2 regions of the Tolypothrix tenuis PCC 7101 genome follow, and region 1 is predicted to be linked to the other one. Evidence: predicted binding sites of a transcription regulator. Region 1 holds the regulator's gene; the other holds the start of a gene.

Region 1 (9,875 bases):
TTAAAGAACAATTTTTGAGGGATGTAACTTTTTGATGCATCCAAAACCCAGTACGGTAGACTTTCCGCAACTCAGAAGTGAAGACTACGGGTGGTGCATCGGGAGTATTTAGCTGAAAGTTAGGAGCGTCTACAACAGACTTCATCGCAGTTCCATAAACAATTACCAAATTTGCCAAAGTTACGCTTTAGGGCTATAGCTTTGTTCACTATAGAGGGTACCCATTGGTTAGCAATAACTAACATGATTGTGAAAATTGTTGCCAATGAAGTACTTAACAGAGAGTTGACGGCAAAGCCTCATACCTTCTGAGGGCGTGATGAAAACCTGGCAAATTGATGCATGGTAAGCTAAAACATATCTAATTTGCATATTAAATTTCATCAAACTCTTGTGGGGTGGGCATCTTACCCGCCCCGATCATGTAACTTAAATGCCGATTAGCTTAATTTCCCCATACAAGCAAAATCCCACCCCCTGAAAAGGAAGTGGGATGAACTTCAGCATATTATGGTTATTGCTTCACAAAACCCCTTTAGAACTGGGAATCATTCCAGCACGACGGGGGTCGATTTCCACTGCAATCCGCATTGCTCTAGCAAATGCTTTAAAAGTTGCTTCAATGATGTGGTGGGAATTAATGCCATCTAACTGACGAATGTGCAATGTTAATTGACTATGGTTAACCAGCGCCACGAAAAATTCCCTTACTAGTTGGGTGTCATAGGTTCCTACCCGTTGTGTAGGGATTTCTAAACCATAGCTGAGGTGGGGACGACCAGAAAAGTCTAATGCTACTTGCACCAATGCTTCATCAAGTGGCGCGAGGAAATTACCAAAGCGGACAATACCTTTCCTGTCACCTAGCGCTTTACTGAAAGCCTGTCCTAAGGTAATACCCACATCTTCGTTAGTGTGGTGGTCATCAATTTCCCAGTCTCCTTTAGCTTGGACATCCAAGTCAATTAACCCGTGGGAGGCAATTTGATGCAGCATATGATCCAAAAAGGGAATTCCTGTAGCTGCCTTACAAATACCTGTACCATCAAGGTTGATAGTAACTTGAACATCAGTTTCACCAGTTGTGCGATGAACCGAAGCAATCCGAGGACTGGGATGAGGTGATTCGAGAGAGAGATTTATTTCGCGATCGCTGATTTGCATAGTTAGTGGGAATTGGGAATAGGGGACTGGGGACTGGGGATTGGGGATTGGGGATTGGGGAGATGAGGGGGATGAGGGAGATAAGGGAGATAAGGGAGATGAGGGAGAAATATCATTACCAATTACCCATTACCAATTACCCATTACCAATGCCCAATACCCAATGCCCCATGCCCAAAATCTACTACATCCCCATAATTTCATATCCTGCATCCACATATATGACTTGTCCTGTAATCCCAGTGGACAAATCACTACACAAGAAAGCAGCTGTATTACCTACTTCTAGCTGGGTGACTGTGCGTCGCAGAGGAGCAACTTCTTCTACATGGTGAATCATATCTAAAATGCCGCCGACAGCGCTAGATGCCAAGGTGCGAATCGGCCCGGCGGAGATGGCATTCACCCGGATATTTTGCGGCCCCATTTCTGCTGCTAGGTAACGTACACTAGCTTCCAACCCTGCCTTAGCAACTCCCATAATGTTATAGTTAGGAATCGCCCTAATGCTACCTAAATAAGTGAGGGTGACAATACTTCCACCTTCGGTCATTAAAGGTTTGGCTGCACCGCTCAACTGCACGAGGGAATAAGTACTAATTTGTAGTGCTGTGTTGAAGCCAGCGCGTGTTGTTTGGCTAAAATCTCCACTCAAATCGTCTTTATTAGCAAAAGCCAAGCAATGAACTAGGATGTCTAGCTTTCCCCATTTATCTCGAATGGTGTCAAAGGTAGAATGAATCTGTTCATCGTTTTGGACATCGCAAGGAAGAAATAAGCTGGGGTTAAGAGGTTCTACCAATTCCGCAACTTTTTTCTCCATTTTGCCTTTTTCATCAGGTAAGTAAGTAATACCTAAGTTAGCTCCAGCTTGGTGTAGTTGTTGGGCAATTCCCCAGGCAATGGAGCGGTTATTTGCAATACCTGTAACAAGGGCATTTTTTCCTGTCAGATTCAGCATGAGAAATGGTAAGTGTAAACAATCATTAGGAGCATACTAGAATCTGAGGCTAGTTTGTCTTTGTTTTACAGAGGATTTGTAAAAATATTATTGGTAAGGGTTTTTACAAGAATAAAATTACAGTTTATTCCTTAATAAATTCTCAAGAACTCTTGATTTTGTCTTTAAAAAAACATTGCTAATACAGCTGAAGTAACTAGCTATTCAAGAAGTACTAGCTAAAAATATCAAAAATTATGTATCATAATAAACAAATAATTAGGAAACAATAATTTTGAGTATAGGAAAGTACAGAAAGGTTGACGGTGCTTTATTGATTTTTCAGGTGTATTCTTAGGTAATCAGTTTTTGTTTTTCCGGCATTGGGTAGGGGAAGGGAGATGATCGTGACACAAGATAAAGCCCTAGCAAATGTTTTTCGTCAGATGGCAACTGGAGCGTTTCCTCCAGTTGTAGAAACGTTTGAACGCAATAAAACGATCTTTTTTCCAGGCGATCCTGCTGAACGAGTTTATTTTCTTTTGAAAGGCGCTGTTAAGCTTTCCAGGGTGTATGAGGCAGGAGAAGAAATCACAGTAGCGCTGCTACGGGAAAATAGCGTTTTTGGTGTGTTGTCATTGCTGACGGGAAACAAATCGGATAGGTTTTACCATGCCGTTGCATTTACCCCTGTAGAATTATTGTCAGCTCCTATTGAACAAGTAGAGCAGGCACTCAAGGAAAATCCAGAATTATCAATGTTAATGCTGCGAGGTCTTTCTTCGCGAATTTTACAAACAGAGATGATGATTGAAACCCTCGCACACCGAGATATGGGTTCAAGGTTAGTGAGTTTTTTATTAATTCTCTGTCGCGATTTTGGTGTTCCTTGTGCAGATGGGATCACAATAGATCTGAAGCTATCTCATCAAGCGATCGCAGAAGCGATCGGTTCTACTCGTGTTACCGTCACCAGGTTACTCGGCGATTTACGTGAGAAAAAGATGATTTCTATTCACAAAAAGAAGATTACTGTGCATAAACCTGTTACTTTAAGTCGGCAATTTACTTAAAAGCAATTGGGGAAAGCAGAGGAGGCGAATGTTGTGTTTTTAGAAATCACACCACTATGGAGGTAAATCTAAAAATTGATTAAGTTCAGCAATTGCCAATCTCTGATTTCCCGCAGAAGATGTTTGAAAGTAGTAGGCTGTATCTGGAAGCATTTCGGTAGCTGAAGATGACCACTGGGTACATCCTCATTGCAGCAATTTTAATTCTAGGGGGCGTACTTGCCACCGTGGGCGATCGCATCGGCACACGAGTTGGCAAGGCGCGCCTTTCTTTGTTTAAATTACGTCCAAAAAATACGGCAGTCATAGTAACTATTTTTACTGGTACTTTAATTTCAGCGTCTACTCTGGCAATTTTATTTGCTGCTGATGAAGGATTACGCAAAGGGGTGTTTGAGTTAGAGGATATTCAAAAAGACCTCAGACAAAAGCGCGAACAACTCAAAACTGCGGAAACCCAGAAAAGTCAAGTAGAAGGTGAACTAAATCAAGCCAGGAAAGAACAGTCCCAAGCCCAGCAAGACTTACAGGTAATTAATCAGTCCTTGCAGGCGGCGAATGCCAAACAACAGGTAACGCAAGCTCAACTTAACCGCACTCTTAAGCAACAAGCACAAACCCAAAATCAGTTGCAACGCACTCAAAGCCAATTAGGCCAAGTCGTAGCACAATATCAAAAAGCAATCACAGAACTGCAAAGCGTTGAAGATGAGAAAAAGAATCTGCTGGCGGAAATTGAGCAACGCAAAATAGAACGCCAAAGACTGTATGCTGAAGCCAAGAAAGCGATTGATGAAGCTAAAACAGCAATTGCCAAACGCGATCGCGAATTAGCTAATAGACAAGAAGCCATTGAACAACGGGATCAAAAAATTGCCCGGTTGGATAAACTCATTCAACAACGCAATCAAGAAGTTGCAGCCCGCGAGGAAGTGATTGCTAAACGGGAATCTCTCCTAAAAGACTTAGAAAAGCAACAGAACTATCTAGAACAAGAAGTAGCCAGGCTGGAAAAATATTATCAGTCATATCGTGACCTGCGTTTAGGGAAATTGGCTTTAGTACGGGGTCAAGTTTTGGCGGCGGCTGTAGTTCAAGTCACTCAGCCGACAGCAGCACGTCAAGCAATCATTCAACTGCTCCAGGAAGCCAATCAGAATGCTATCCTCGAATTAGCTGAACCTGGGACAAATACCTTAAATAATGTAGAAATCCTGCACGTTACCCCGGATCGCATTGAGCAATTGATCAAGCAGATAAATGATGGTCGAGAATATGTCATTCGGATTTTCTCTGCTGGTAATTATGTCAGGGGAGAAAAGCAGATAGAATTCTTTGCCGATTCAGCGAGAAACCAACTGGTCTTTTCTGGGGGACAAATACTAGCCAGCACTACTGCTGATCCCAAGACGATGACATCCTATCAACTCAGGCAAAGGTTGGATCTGCTGATTTCTGCTTCGCAATTTCGCGCCCGAAATGCTGGCATTATTGAAAATGTCCAAATCGATGGTACTTTTCTGCGCTTTGTTTCCCAACTTAGGCAATCCGATCAAGCATTAGAGATTAAAGCGATCGCAGCTGAAGACACTTTCACAGCTGGGCCGCTGAGAGTCAAACTAGTGGCAGTAATCGGCGGCCAGGTTATTTTTAGTACGTAAAAAATTAACCAACTAGATATTAATCCGATTTAAGCTGATTTAAGCGGCTGATATATCTTGAACTTGTAGTTCAAAAATAGCCAGCAGTCTAAATGAGAGTGTGGTTACAGTTGAACTTTTAAATTTTAATTTGCTTATGAATCTCCGTGAATTCTCACCGACACAACCAGTCATTTTAGGCTTTGATCCCGGTCGAGATAAATGTGGATTAGCAGTGATCGGGCTAGATCGGCAACTACATTATCACCAAGTTGTACCAGCAAATGCCGCGATCGCTACCATTGAAACCCTGCGTCAAAAATACCCAATTTCAATGATGGTAATGGGCGACCAAACTACAGCCAAGCAATGGAAACAACGGTTGCAAAAAGAATTAGTAGAACCGTTGAATATTATTTTGGTAGATGAACGCTATACCACGTTAGAAGCACGCGATCGCTATTGGCAAATGTATCCGCCTAAAGGACTGACAAAGCTGTTACCGCAAGGTATGCGACAACCACCACGCCCAATAGATGACATTGTTGCCATCCTTTTAATTGAAAGATATCTCAATCGCCTAGCAGAATCAGTTAACAGTTAAAAATTGTCAGTCAATTTTGGATGCGTGGATTGATTCCACGAATTAATTCGGGGGCTTGGAAGCCGTTTAGATTCTTTAAATCTTGAATCTTCTCCTAGCAAAGAGGCTACGCCAACAATCCAAAATTTAAAATCTAAAATTCGGTCAGGGAACCCTTACAGTTCAGCGCGAATAGTAAAAGCATAGTCTCCTCCAGGCTCTAACTGATAATCTTGTTTCTCCAAGAAGCGACCTAAAGGTTCTTTAATTAAGGCGCGACCTTGAGAAGGCTTTACAGACAGTTCTCCTCGGCGAAAATGCCATTGGAACTGCCATTCATACTCACCCGCACTTACTTCGCCCTCAAGGAAGCCGTGTTGCCAAGATTGGCGGGTTATTTTGACATGGGCGATGGTTTCTGGCAGACGTTTAGCACTCACAATGCTGTATATCAAGTTAAGAGTTACAGTTAACCACTTAGGCTAATTCTTTTAATACCAAACATAGCGTAAATTCAGAAACTGACAAAGTGAGTATTGTAAATTGGGACTAAAGACTGATACCCATTTGGGATTTTAGATTGAAAACCTTAAATACAAAGCTGTTCCTAGATTCTCAAACCATACTAGTATTTCAGTTTAGTATGAATTAGTAGCTACATAAACTAACTACAGCCCAACCCATAAAGGGTAAGCAATTTAATTATTAGTCGGTTCCTTAGAAACCATTTTTTCAACTCAAACTTCTTGCTGTTATATGACTGTTATTTTATTTTGGAAATACATTTATATGAACTCCAAAAAATAAATCAACAACACATAGGGGCATGGCATCCCAAGATTTTTATAAATTCAAATATCTTATCTACGCCGTGCCCCTAAGATTTGGGTATTTTTTTAATTTTTGTCAGTCCCGAATTACATTGAGTCTCTGTAGACAGGCTGAATTTTTTTAGCCGCGACTTCAGTCTTGCGGCTCGAATAATTTTAAAAGTTGAATAAGAGAAGCATACAGCGATGCCTTGCCCTAAGGCATCGCGGATTTTAGATTCAATCTAAAATCCTAAATCGATTACCGATTTACTGCTGCTGCTTCCCGCGCTGCAGCTGCTTGGTCAGGATGGATACCTAAACGTGTCAGGTTGATCCGACCTTTGTTGTCAATTTCGCGCACTTTGACAATCACTTCATCGCCTACGGCCACTTCATCTTCAACTTTGCCAACGCGGTAGTCAGCTAGTTGGGAAATGTGGATCATGCCTTCTTTACCAGGCAGAAATTCCACAAAAGCACCAATAGGTATAATGCGGGTGACTCGTCCCACATAGACATCACCTTCGTGCAATTTACGGGTCATGCCTTGGATGATGTTTCTGGCTCTCTTCGCCTTGCTTTCATCCACAGCGGAAATCGTGACGGTGCCATCATCTTCGATGTCAATTTTCGCGCCTGTTTCTTCAGTAATGCCTTTAATGGTCTTACCTCCAGGCCCAATCACCAGACCAATCATGTCAGGATCAATCTTGATGGTCAATAAGCGTGGCGCATAGGGTGAGGTTTCTGTGCGTGGTGTGTCGATGGTTTGCAGCATTTTTTCTAAAATGTGCAAGCGGGCTGACTTAGCTTGATGGACTGCTTGAGCAATAATGTCCAATGACAGACCGGAAATTTTCATGTCCATTTGTAAGGCAGTAATTCCCGTATCCGTACCAGCGACTTTAAAGTCCATGTCGCCTAAAAAGTCTTCAATGCCCTGGATATCTGTGAGAACACGGACTTCTTCACCTTCTTTAATCAAACCCATCGCCGCACCACTGACGGGCTTGAGAATTGGTACACCAGCATCCATTAACGCTAGGGTAGAACCACAGACTGAACCCATCGAGGTAGAACCGTTGGAAGATAGTACTTCCGATACCACACGAATCACGTAGGGGAATTGTTCTTTAGGAGGTAGCACTGGTAACAGCGCTCTTTCTGCGAGTGCCCCGTGACCGATTTCCCGCCGTCCTGGGGCGCGCATCGGCTTTGTTTCTCCAACAGAGAAGGGTGGGAAGTTGTAATGGTGTAAGTAACGTTTAGATTGGTCTGTTTGCAAGTCATCGTTGAGGTTTTGGGCATCTCCGGGTGTACCTAGGGTACAAGCGGATAATACTTGAGTGAGTCCGCGATTAAACAAGCCGCTACCGTGAACGCGCTTAGGTAACACATCAACTAAACAAGAAACGGGACGCACTTCATCGAGTTTGCGACCATCAACGCGGACGTTGTCTTCGATAATTTGACGGCGCATGAAGTGTTTGGTAATTTCCTTGAAGGTGTTACCAAGGGCTTTGCTATTGGCGGCTGTAGCAACGCGAACTGGGTCTTCTTCAGGGAGTTCTGCGATCGCATTGGCAATATTTTCTTTAACTACATCCAAAGCTGCATCGCGCTCTGGCTTAGTAAGTTCAAATTGCGCGAGAATTTTCTTAATCTCTTCACTGGCGCGATCGCTAATAAACTTGTCTAAAGTTTGGTCTACTTCTGGGGCTGTTGCTTGCACAATTTCTAGACCTAGTTCTGCAACCAAATCTTGTTGTGCTTTGATTAAATCCCGTACCGCTTCGTAGCCAAAATCAATCGCCTCGATGATATCGCGTTCTGGTAACTGGTTGGCTCCCGCCTCGACCATGATCACCCCATCTGGTGAACCCGCAACTATCAAATCTAGGTCTCCAGCTTCAATTTCTGCGTAGGTTGGGTTAATGACAAAGTCATCACCTACTAAACCTACCCTCACTGCTGCCATTGGGCCATTAAAAGGAATTTGGGCAATCAGGGTAGCAATTGAAGCACCTGTCACAGCTAACACATCGGGTGGTACTTGCTCATCCATTGACAATGTCAAAGCGACGATTTGCAAGTCATCGCGCAACCATGAAGGGAACAGCGGACGCAGGGGACGGTCTATCAGACGGCTAGTAAGAATTGTTTTTTCTGGAGGACGACCTTCACGCCGCATGATCCCGCCGGGAATCCTACCCGCAGCATACAGTCTTTCTTCGTAATCTACTGTGAGGGGAAGAAAATCAATGCCTTCTCTGGCTTGCGATCGCGTAGCTGTTACCAAAACAGCTGTATCCCCTGATTGTATCAAAACCGACCCACCAGCCTGGGGAGCTAGTAGGCCAACCTTCAGTCGAATATCCCGTCCGTCAAAGGATATTGACTTATCAACTTCTGTCATTCAGTTTTTTTTCCTTCTATGCACGCTATTCTCTCTCTGTGGCAATCCTAACATTTCTGCCCTCTGGCTGGCTTCAGGTACATACAAAGATAAACAACTTTGTCAACATAAAGCACGATACATCATCAGTGCGTCTACCGTTTGCCCATCAGCTAACTTAGCAGCTTGGGGAATGCGTCCAATAATCTCAAATCCCAATGTCTGCCACAGGGTAATTGACGGTATATTAGTTTCAAAGACCAAATTAAACATTACTGCCTCGTAGCCCAGACTAGTTGCGATCACTAGCATCGCCTCTCCCATAAACCGCCCTATCCCCTGACCCCGCAATTGTGGTTGTACAATAAAACCAGCGTTGCAAATATGGCTACATCGGCCGGGAAAATTTGGTTTTAGATAAAAAGCCCCTAATATATCTTTGGCTTTGTGTGTAGCACCCTGCTCAACAGACCTAACAACAAAGGCATCCTGACTCAACCAATAAGCCGCAAATTCTGCCAAAGAAAGGGGTTGCTTTTGAGGATAGGTTTTACCTTCAGTAATTACTAGATTTAATAATGCTCTCACTTCTTCCTGTTCTTGCGGATGCATATAATCTAGTTCTACAGTTATGCCATTTTTTATAACTTGATGATGGGGCAATTGCATTATTATAAATTTGTATTTATCCTTACTTTTTCCATGTTAATTATATTAAATCAAGGATAAATTAAATATTAAAAATGGCAAATTTAAAAATTAAATATAGTAAAGATGCCAGCCAAATTAATATTTATTTGTAACCTATTATATAAGTGAAAAATTTTTATTTGTTATTTGTATGGTGATACCCTACATAGATAAATCAAGCAAGTGCTGCTACATATGAAGATAGGAAGATTAGGAGTTTGATTAAATAAATTCAAAAACTTAGAGATGCAGAAATCATATATCGATATCTTAAAGTAATTAACCTCACGGATGATTGACGAATTTATTCTTGATTTAAGTAAAGCATATAAGTAGTTGAACGGTAGTTAGGAAATGGCAATTTTACACGGTATTTGGTTAAATAAACAGCAAAACAGTAGTTTATTTATTTGGGGAGAAACTTGGCGTTCTGCACAGGATAATGCTGATGGTAATGTTGGTTTTGATATTTCATTAAATCCCTTGGCAATGGCACCACAAGAGTTAAGCGAGTGGTTGCGTTCGCGAAATCTGATAATTCCTAATTTAATTCCAGAACCCCAGGTAGCTGTTAGCAC
Region 2 (9,875 bases), 2.7 Mb from region 1:
TGCCCACAAAATCGCTTCTTTTCCCTGCAATCCTCGATTAAGTGCTGCACGAAAGGTTGTGGGAAAAGCATCGCTGACTCTGGGAGAAGCTTGATTCCATAAGTCAGCTGCATTCACAAATGCTTCTTCGTACTGTTCAGGATTGAGTCCTACGCGCTTCATTCTCTCGAAGAGGCGGGGAATACGGCTTTTTGTGCGACTGAGACATCCAGCATCTGCATTTGCCAGATTAGAACCACCTCTTCCTTGATCCGAACACCAACCTCTATTTATCAAGCCGTTACCTGGATCAATATTTTGAAAATAGTTCTTGGTTTTGCTGCCATCAATCTGACAATTGCCCTCGGCTACACAAATAGCCAGTACTCCAACAGAAGAATTATTAGCAAATAGGGAGTCGAGTCTTCCAGAATATGAGGCGCTAATTCCTGAAATAAACCCGACACCACTAGAAAGTAAGTTAATACTAGGTGCGCTGGCAATAAAAGTACCAACAATGGTTAACAATAGGGTGCTGAGTAAATCCCAAACAATCCCTAATAACGGACGGTTCATTCTGACATTAATTACCTATCTTAACAACAAAGAAAAGATTAAGTTTTGAGTGCTTACCTCCATTTGTAAAGAAAAGTAAATGGCAAATATCACATTACTTATAAACAAAAAAATCTATTTAAACAACAGTGGCAAAACACACCAAAAAGTAAAAATTATAAATCGCTTTCAGCCTCTACTGAGGCATAGTAGGCATTTTCACGCTATAACTAAGTCAGTAAAAATAGAGAAAATAGTTACTTTGGTTATCAATAATTTCTCGTATTCCGAAAGATATCAGCAAATTTATATCTATTGATTGTTGCATTTTTTATATTTACTGATTATTTTTTTACATCCAGCTATTTTCAAGAAATATTGAAATAAGCCCTTATATTGAAGCTATTTCTAATAATATTTGTCAAAATAGAACGTACTGCGAAAGAATCTTTTACAAGCAGTCTCATCTCTATCGCAATACATAAAGGTAAAAGTATCATGCAGACAAATTTAGAAGTAGTTCAAGCTGCTGTGACTGCCGATCAAAATGGCACTAAAACTTTGCAACAAGCGATTTTAGAAGCTATTAATGAAGCCCGTTCTACCTGTGATCGCAACGGCAGTGATTCTACTAATTGCGCTGTAGCATGGGAAATTGTCGAAGAATTGCAAGCTGAAAAAGCTCATCAACAACAAGCTAAAAAACGCAAAACCTTTTTAGAAAGTTACTGCGAACAACATCCAGAAGCAATCGAGTGCTTGATATACGACGTTTAGGAAGGGTGAAGGGTCAAATAAGAGGAAAAGGGGCAGGGGGCAGGGAGACAAGGAGAAATAAGCAATTCCCTATACCCAGTCCCCAGTCCCCCTATTCCCTCAAATCAGCCACAGCTGATTTAGTGATTTGCTGAATTGCTTCTAAATCAGGCGATGGTGTTTCGCTGTCCATTCTCAACCATAAAAGATATTCGATATTTCCTGCTGGCCCGGTAATGGGTGACCAAGTTAAGCCTTGGTATTTCCAACCTAATGCTTGCGCCACTTGCAACACTTGGAAAATCGCGTCTGCTTGGTCGTTTGGATCGCGCACCACGCCTTTTTTGCCTACACGGGATTTGCCAACTTCAAATTGAGGCTTGACTAATAATACTGCTTCGCGAGGCGCTTGAGTGAGTTGCCACAAGGCAGGCAAAATTTTAGCTAAGGAAATAAACGATACATCTACGACTGCTAAATCAGGTATGGGGTCAGCTTCAGCGTACAATTGCTGTGGTTGTAGTTGGCGTAAGTTGGTGCGTTCTCGCAAAATCACCCGAGAGTCATTTCGCAAGCGCCAATCAACTTGTCCATAACCAACATCAATGCCGTAAACTAATTTGGCTCCACCTTGTAGCAGGCAATCGGTAAAGCCACCTGTGGAAATTCCCCCATCTATACAAATGCGCCCTTCTACAGGAATGGCAAAGCTTTCTAAGGCTTTAACTAGTTTCTCACCGCCTCTGGAAACAAACCGTGATCGCTCTTTAATCTGAATGTGAGATGTAATATCTATTTCTGTACCAGGCTTGTCAACAACCTGCTGATTCACGCTGACTTCTCCCGCCTGGATGAGTCGCTGTGCTAAGGCGCGAGAAGTACATAAACCTAATTCTACTAAGAGTGTGTCGAGTCGTTGTTTAGCCAAAAAATCAACTAGATGAGCATGAGCATTTTCTATTGTGCCGGATTTGGGACTTCCAAGGAATAACTTACTCAATTGCGGCATCGATTATTGTTTTGAAAATGGGCATGGGGCATTGGGTAATTGGTAATTGCTTTTCTCCCCTTCTCCCTGCCCCCCTGCCTCCTCTGGCCTCAACAGAAAATCTTCTTAACTGAACCGTATTGGCTTCTAACTTAGGAACCTATAATTCTGCCAAAATTACCAAGGTGAGCATAAAACGTAATTATAATTACAAGGTTACACAAATAGGAACAGAACATGGCTAAAACAACTTCTTTCGCGATTCTGGCATCTGTTCCGGAGATGCATTTGCTGTCTGCATTAGACACAATGGAAAAGCTAGAAAATGAACTCAGCGATGAAATTATCAAAGTCGCTTTCGGTAGCATGGCTTTTGAAGTTTTCCGCAAAGCAGATGAATTACGTGGAGAAAAGACGGTAGAAGTATTAATTTATGCTTCTGACCGTGCGGATCAACCTCTAAACTCGGAAGTCTCTTGGGGAGGTTTATATATTGGTCATGCAAATTCTCGCAATGGCAGATATTCAGGTAAATCAAAGTTTCTGCCGCCATCGACTACAGCCGATAAACCCCGGTGGGCAGTTTTTTGGGAAATTCAAGAGTTAACAAAGCTTAAGACTCCAATTGCGATCGCCTCTTTTAAGCCTTTAGGTAAAAAAACTAACCTTGTTTCGCGTTTTGTCCCTGAGGAGCCAATGCTAATCGAATATTACTAATTTTTGTTACTGAATATGACTGTGAACTGCTGAGGAGGGTTTGTTAATTAATATGAAGCGATCGCCTCTGAACAGATAAAGTCATATTCACAGTTGAGGGCATATCCCTCAAAATTTTTAGCACAATTGCTCATTGACAAATAAAGAATTATTTTAATTTTTTACCAAGATTATGGATTCACTGAAGGTATGTAAATCCAACCTGGGAAATATTAAATTTTATTTTTAAATTGATAATTTATTGTATTTTATGCAGTAGTAAAAAGCGAATTGCTAAAGGAATGTAGATCAAATAAAATGCAAAACTTTTGATGTAAAGTGCCAAGTGCGAAATCGTCACCTCATGACCCCAGATTTTTGATTAATCAGCCACCTAACGTACCCTACAAATATTGCAGGTTATTTAACCCACATTCCTGAATCTAGCTGCCTCCAAAGGAGGTTTGCTGTCGATATTTTGAGGGGTTGGACATTTGTCCTGCCCCAAATATCTAGATATTATTTTCGCTCAATTCACGACTGATATGGTCAAAAGGTTCATCTACAAAAGCGGTATTAGTGACACCTGCTGCTGCTACTTGTGCCTTAACAATTTCCTTCATAATCTGCACACCACGTACTGTGGGGCCAATGGGGACTCCCAAAGAATTGTAAGTTTCTCTTAGCCCTTGCAGAACCCGCTCATCTAAGACATTGGTGTTACCAGCAACCAAAGCATAAGTAGCGTAGCGCAAGTAGTAATCTAAATCCCGCAAACAAGCAGCATAACGACGAGTTGTATAAGCATTGCCGCTAGGACGAATCAATTCTGGTAGTTCATCAAATAATTGAGAACCAGACTGCTTGACAATTGCAGCCGCATTAGAATTGATTGTTGCCGCAGCTTGGATACGTGCGGTACCACTTGCAAAATAGGATTTAAGGCTGTCGAGTGCATCCCGGTCAAAATACCGACCAACTACGTCATAATTCTTAATTAAACTTGTTACTGCATCGCGCATTCCGATTTCTCCCAATCATTAACTATCTATGGTTTGATATTAATTTGGCTGCTTCATGCACCAGTCATTTTTTGTGCCAATTAGAATATAGAATCGGCACAAAACAATCTACCCGCTATTTAAGGATTCTATGCCAAAGTTGACCCCTCTGAGATGGTATGTTCGATTTTTGTACAGGTATAAGGCAAAGGTTAATAGAAGCTATAAACTGGAGAATCTGTAACAAAGACTACAAAAATTCCTAATGTCATATCCTTAGGATATTCCAGGTGTGTCACAATTGGGTTCATCTCAGCAGGGTCAGCGTGGTTTAAAGATTCTAGTTTGAGTTTATTTAATTGGCAGAGAAGGAGTAACAATGACAACCCCACAAGAAGTCTTGAAATTGATTCAAGACCAAAAAATTCAGATGATTGATCTGAAATTCATCGATACACCAGGGACATGGCAGCACCTCACCGTGTACTACAACCAAATCGATGAAAGTTCATTCACTGATGGCGTACCTTTCGACGGTTCCAGTATTAGGGGTTGGAAAGGCATCGAAGAATCAGACATGACAATGGTTTTAGATCCAAACACTGCCTGGATCGACCCATTCATGAAAGAGCCAACTCTAAGTATAATTTGTAGCATTAAAGAACCTCGCACAGGCGAATGGTATAACCGTTGTCCCCGCGTGATTGCCCAAAAAGCCATAGACTATTTAGTTTCTACTGGCCTTGGTGACACAGCTTTCTTTGGCCCAGAAGCTGAGTTCTTTATCTTTGATGATGCCCGTTTTGACCAAACTGCCAACTCAGGTTATTACTACGTAGACTCTGTAGAAGGTCGTTGGAATTCTGGTAAGGATGAAGGCCCTAACCTCGCTTACAAACCACGCTTCAAAGAAGGTTACTTCCCAGTTGCGCCTACCGATACTTTCCAGGATATGCGTACAGAAATGCTGCTGACGATGGCAGCTTGCGGCGTACCCATTGAAAAACAACACCATGAAGTTGCTACTGGTGGTCAGTGCGAATTGGGTTTCCGCTTTGGTAAGCTCATCGAAGCTGCTGACTGGTTGATGACTTATAAGTACGTCATCAAAAACGTTGCCAAGAAATATGGTAGAACCGTGACCTTTATGCCAAAACCAATTTTTGGTGATAATGGTTCGGGGATGCACTGTCACCAGTCTATTTGGAAGGATGGCAAACCTCTATTTGGTGGTGATAAGTATGCTGGTTTGAGTGACATGGCACTGTATTACATCGGTGGTATCCTCAAACACGCACCAGCATTGTTGGGCATCACAAACCCCACCACCAACTCTTACAAGCGCTTAGTACCTGGTTATGAAGCACCTGTTAACTTGGCTTACTCCCAAGGTAACCGTTCTGCTTCTGTGCGGATTCCTCTGTCTGGTTCTAACCCCAAAGCTAAACGTTTAGAGTTCCGTTGCCCAGATGCTACCTCTAACCCTTACTTAGCATTTGCTGCTATGCTTTGTGCTGGTATTGATGGTATCAAAAATAAAATCCATCCTGGTGAACCCTTAGACAGAAATATCTATGAACTCTCTCCAGAGGAACTAGCAAAAGTTCCTTCTACTCCTGGTTCTTTGGAACTGGCATTAGAAGCTCTGGAAAATGATCACGCCTTCTTGACTGAAAGCGGTGTATTCACAGAAGACTTTATCCAAAACTGGATCGAGTACAAACTAGTTAACGAAGTTAAGCAGCTACAACTACGTCCTCATCCCTACGAATTTTACCTGTACTACGATTGCTAATTGCGATCGCTAGTAGTCTTCTAGGTAGTAAGCACTTTGCTGCTTACTACACAACTTCAAGCTGTACTGATAATTTTTTGCCACCCACTAGGGCGGCTTTTTTTGACAAAAATTAGCTTAAGCACTACGAAATCTTGAGCTTTATGCCTGCAGTTCGCTCTTGCTCAATCTATAGCTTACTTTCGTAATCATTAATTACCAATTACCAATTACCAATTACCAATTACCCATTACCCATTACCCATTACCCATTACGAACCACTATAAGGTTGATCTGGCAGAAACAATGTAAACCGACTTCCTTGACCCAAAGCCGATTCCACTGTAACATCGCCACCATGCAAACGTGCTAATTTGCGTGTTAAGGCTAGACCCAAACCCGTACCTTCATACTGACGATTTAAGCGGCTATCAAGCTGTTTAAATGGTTCAAAGAGAAATTGAAAATTATTAGGATCAATGCCTATACCAGTATCAGCAACTGTAAAAGTAATACCATTACTGACTTTTTTAACTTCTAAGGATACCTTACCTGCTGGTGTAAATTTAATTGCATTTGTCAGTAGATTGAGTAGCATTTGCTTGACTCGCCGCTCATCTCCAATAAAAATCTCGGCTTCTGAGTCAATTTCGTTGCTCAGTTCCAATTCCTTATCTAAAGCTTGGTCTGATACTGTAGATATCACATAATTACACACATCTCTAACTAGTAAAGGTAACTGCAACAGTTCTTCTTTCCCGGCTTCTACCTTAGATAGATCCAAAATATCGTTGATTAGGGCTAAGAGATGTTGACCACTGCTATATACACAACTTATATATTCTTGCTGCTTTTCATTGAGAGGGCCGACCATTTCTTGTTGCAACAATTGCGATAAACCCATAATCGCGTTCAGGGGTGTTCGCAGTTCATGGCTCATGGTCGCTAAAAATTCACTTTTGGCACGACTCCCTGCTTCTGCAGCTGCTTGGGAGGCGCGCAGTTTTAACTCAGTTTGCTTGCGTTCGGTAATATCTTCAACAATAGCTAAGAAAAACGCAGGGTTACCGTAGCTGTCACGAATAACTGAAACTGACAGATGAGTCCAAACTAACCCTCCTTGTTTATGAAGGAAAAGTCTTTCCATCTCAATGCGATTTCTTTGTACAAGTTTTTCTGGATCTTGATTAATGCCAGAAACAAGTTGTCCAAAAAGCTCTAAATCTCCCTTCTGCTGGGAAATATAATTGGTAAACCTCTGCCCAAATAGTTCTTCACGGCTGTAACCTAGCATCTGGCATAATGCTGGATTAGCATCCACTATTTCTACTTTCATATCTATGAGTCCGATACCGATTGAGGAACACTCAAAAATTGCTCGGAATTGGGCCTCACTCTGGCGCAGTGCGGACTCTGCAGCGTTACGCTCGCTGGCTTCTATCGCTAGGCTGACAAAATCTGCCATTGAACCAGCAAAATTCTCTTCTTCTAAAGTCCATTGGCGAATCTCGCCTAAATGTTCGTGAGAAACTACTCCTACTAACCGACCCCCTAGCCAAATTGGTGCATTTAACAAAGACGCAATACCCAACACAGACAAATAAGACTGGGATAATTCTTGAGTTCTCATATCGTTGATGGCATCATCGGCAGCAATACTGCGTTCCTCTGATAAAGCTTGGAAATAATCAGGGTAATTGGCCTTCAAAAGCGACAAGCCGCAGGTATGTTCTTTTGTTTTAAAGTCGTATAAATCAATACATTCTAATGTCGAGTGGTCTTGGTTGTATAACCATACACCAACTCGCTGCACATTGAGCGTGCGAGCAGCAGCTTCTGTAATCTCTTGGAATGCTGCATTGAGATTACCTTGTTGGAATGTTTTACTTCTTGCTAGCTGCACCAGTGTTTGACTTTGTTTTCGGCGAGCATGTTCTCGAGTTTGCAAAGCTCCCGGGGACTGCTTGGCTTCTGTAATATCTCTAGCTGCCACCACATGCATTTTTTAACCTGCGTAAGAAATAATTTTGCTTTGGAGTTCTACGGGGAAAGTAGAGTCATCTTTAATAAATACAATTACTTCACAGGTTTTTTCAGACCCGGAAAGTATATTTTTTACTATTAACTCCTGTGATTCTAGCGTGACGATCTGGAGGGTAGTATTGTTACTCAGGTTTGCAATTTAGATCTGATATGAATTAAAAATGCCTATTTCCCCTTCAGGGCTTCAATAATTGTTAAAAATCGTGGTTTGAAAATTATCGACAAAATTACAAAGTTTGTGGTAATCAGTTCCCATTAGAAGTAATTTCATCACCTGTCATTTCTGCCAGAATTTATGGTTTGCATAGACAATCATTCCTCTATGATGTAAGATGACTCATTAAAACGTTGTTTAAGCCGAACAATGCTTTGTTTTGGCGCTCAGTCAAATTAAATAAAGACGATAACTGTACCTCATAACTGGCTTTGGGTGTAGCATACAGTTACTTTTGGTGTTCAGTATTCATTTATGCTGTTGGTTGTCGCTTGTTTAGGCAACCGCCACCGCAAAAGTTGAGGCGTAATTCACTTTTTATTCAATAGTTCTGTGCTAATCAACTCAGAGCTACTAAGCTGCAAACTTCATCTCCCATCTTAGCGATCGCAATGATTGCCACTTTGGAAGCGATGTCTATTAATGACCCGCTATTACGCATCTCAGGAGATGAAATACGGTTTTTACACAATTAGCATTATTTAAGAATAAATTCAAGAACATTACATCTATTGATAAATTTTTCAGCCTAAGACAATGAAAACCACACTTTATATATGCATTAAACTCAGGAAATTTCATCCAACTAGTACATATACTTATAAGGAAGTTAACAATTGTCTATAAATATATTAAGAAAGTGAAATAAAACAAGAATCAACTTTGTTATAGTTTCGTTTTTGGGCGCTGTTATAAAACTTTACATTGTGGGATTGAATCGCGCTAACTTGCTGATTTTGTCGTGCTATGGAAATTAAGAGTGAAGCGAGAAGAGTCTAGGTTTTTTGAAATGTGAGCTTGACAAAATGTTGCAAATTTATTACCTAAATTCTCCTGATCCTTGCTATTCAAGTTATTGCTAATTTTTGCTAAAAAAATCTTTGAAAAGCCAGTGTATTCTTTTAGAGAGATACGCTAGGTCACAAATTTTGCGACAATTATGAATAGAGCAGCTGTTACAGAGGTGGAGCAATGAAAGATAGCAGCGTCAGAATTGTCTCTCTCATTCCAAGTGGAACAGAGATTTTAGCAGCACTGGGTTTGAGTAACGCAATTGTGGGGCGATCGCACGAATGTGATTATCCCCCAGAGATTCAGGATCGCCCCATTTGTACCGCAGCCCGGATCAATACTAATGCCTCCAGCCGGAAAATTCACGATGAAGTGAATGATTTATTACAATCAGCTCTCAGCATCTATGAAGTTAATACGGAGGTTTTAGAGCAATTACGTCCCACCCATATTGTGACTCAAGACCAGTGTGATGTCTGTGCAGTCAGCCTCGAAGATGTAGAAACAGCAGTTGCCAGTCTCATCGACAGTTCACCCCAAATTATTTCTCTGCAACCCAACGTGCTGCAAGATATTTGGAACGATATTGAGCACATCGGTAATATCTTCCAGGTAGACTCAGTGAAGTTAATAGAAAACCTAGAAGCTCGTGTCAAAATTTGTCAACAGAAAATCCAAGGACTCTCTTTAACAGAAGTACCTACAGTTGCTTGCATTGAATGGATCGATCCGTTGATGACAGCTGCTAATTGGATTCCGGAATTAGTTAACTTGGCAGGTGGGCAAACGCTGTTTAGTTCCCCAGGTCAACCATCGGCTGTTTTACCTTGGGAAACACTCATAGCTAGCAATCCCGATATCATTATCTTTATGCCTTGCGGTTGGGATTTAGAACGCACTCGCCAAGAAGCGCAGTTATTAACTCAAAGTTCGGACTGGCAAAAACTTCATGCTGCCCAAACTGGTAGAGTCTACATTACCGATGGCAATGCCTATTTTAACCGTCCAGGGCCAAGGCTAGTAGATTCTCTAGAAATTTTGGCAGAAATGTTGCATCCCGAAATTTTTGATTATGG

What was found. Region 1 encodes NtcA, which controls nitrogen genes in cyanobacteria. Its sites were predicted from a motif close to TNTGTANNNNNNNNTACANA; they were not measured.
Positions count from the first base shown of each region.
Region 2: glnA (type I glutamate--ammonia ligase) is a predicted target of NtcA. The motif match lies at 4,213-4,232, and genes of this name have one in related genera.

Region 1 is NZ_CAWNJS010000001.1:1,152,481-1,162,355, forward strand. Features, by position in the region: gene AACU25_RS04640 (ABC transporter ATP-binding protein) at 1-145, opposite strand, end outside; gene hisB (imidazoleglycerol-phosphate dehydratase HisB) at 523-1,164, opposite strand; gene fabI (enoyl-ACP reductase FabI) at 1,349-2,125, opposite strand; gene ntcA (global nitrogen regulator NtcA) at 2,506-3,177, shown strand; gene AACU25_RS04660 (DUF3084 domain-containing protein) at 3,345-4,838, shown strand; gene AACU25_RS04665 (pre-16S rRNA-processing nuclease YqgF) at 4,975-5,421, shown strand; gene AACU25_RS04670 (DUF3146 family protein) at 5,577-5,840, opposite strand; gene AACU25_RS04675 (polyribonucleotide nucleotidyltransferase) at 6,472-8,628, opposite strand; gene AACU25_RS04680 (GNAT family N-acetyltransferase) at 8,731-9,276, opposite strand; gene AACU25_RS04685 (DEAD/DEAH box helicase) at 9,652-9,875, shown strand, end outside.
Region 2 is NZ_CAWNJS010000001.1:3,811,866-3,821,740, reverse strand. Features, by position in the region: gene AACU25_RS15625 (hypothetical protein) at 1-555, opposite strand, end outside; gene AACU25_RS15620 (Calvin cycle protein CP12) at 1,033-1,311, shown strand; gene AACU25_RS15615 (TlyA family rRNA (cytidine-2'-O)-methyltransferase) at 1,403-2,218, opposite strand; gene AACU25_RS15610 (hypothetical protein) at 2,516-2,995, shown strand; gene apcB (allophycocyanin subunit beta) at 3,487-3,996, opposite strand; gene glnA (type I glutamate--ammonia ligase) at 4,355-5,770, shown strand; gene AACU25_RS15595 (GAF domain-containing protein) at 6,022-7,752, opposite strand; gene AACU25_RS15590 (cobalamin-binding protein) at 8,980-9,875, shown strand, end outside.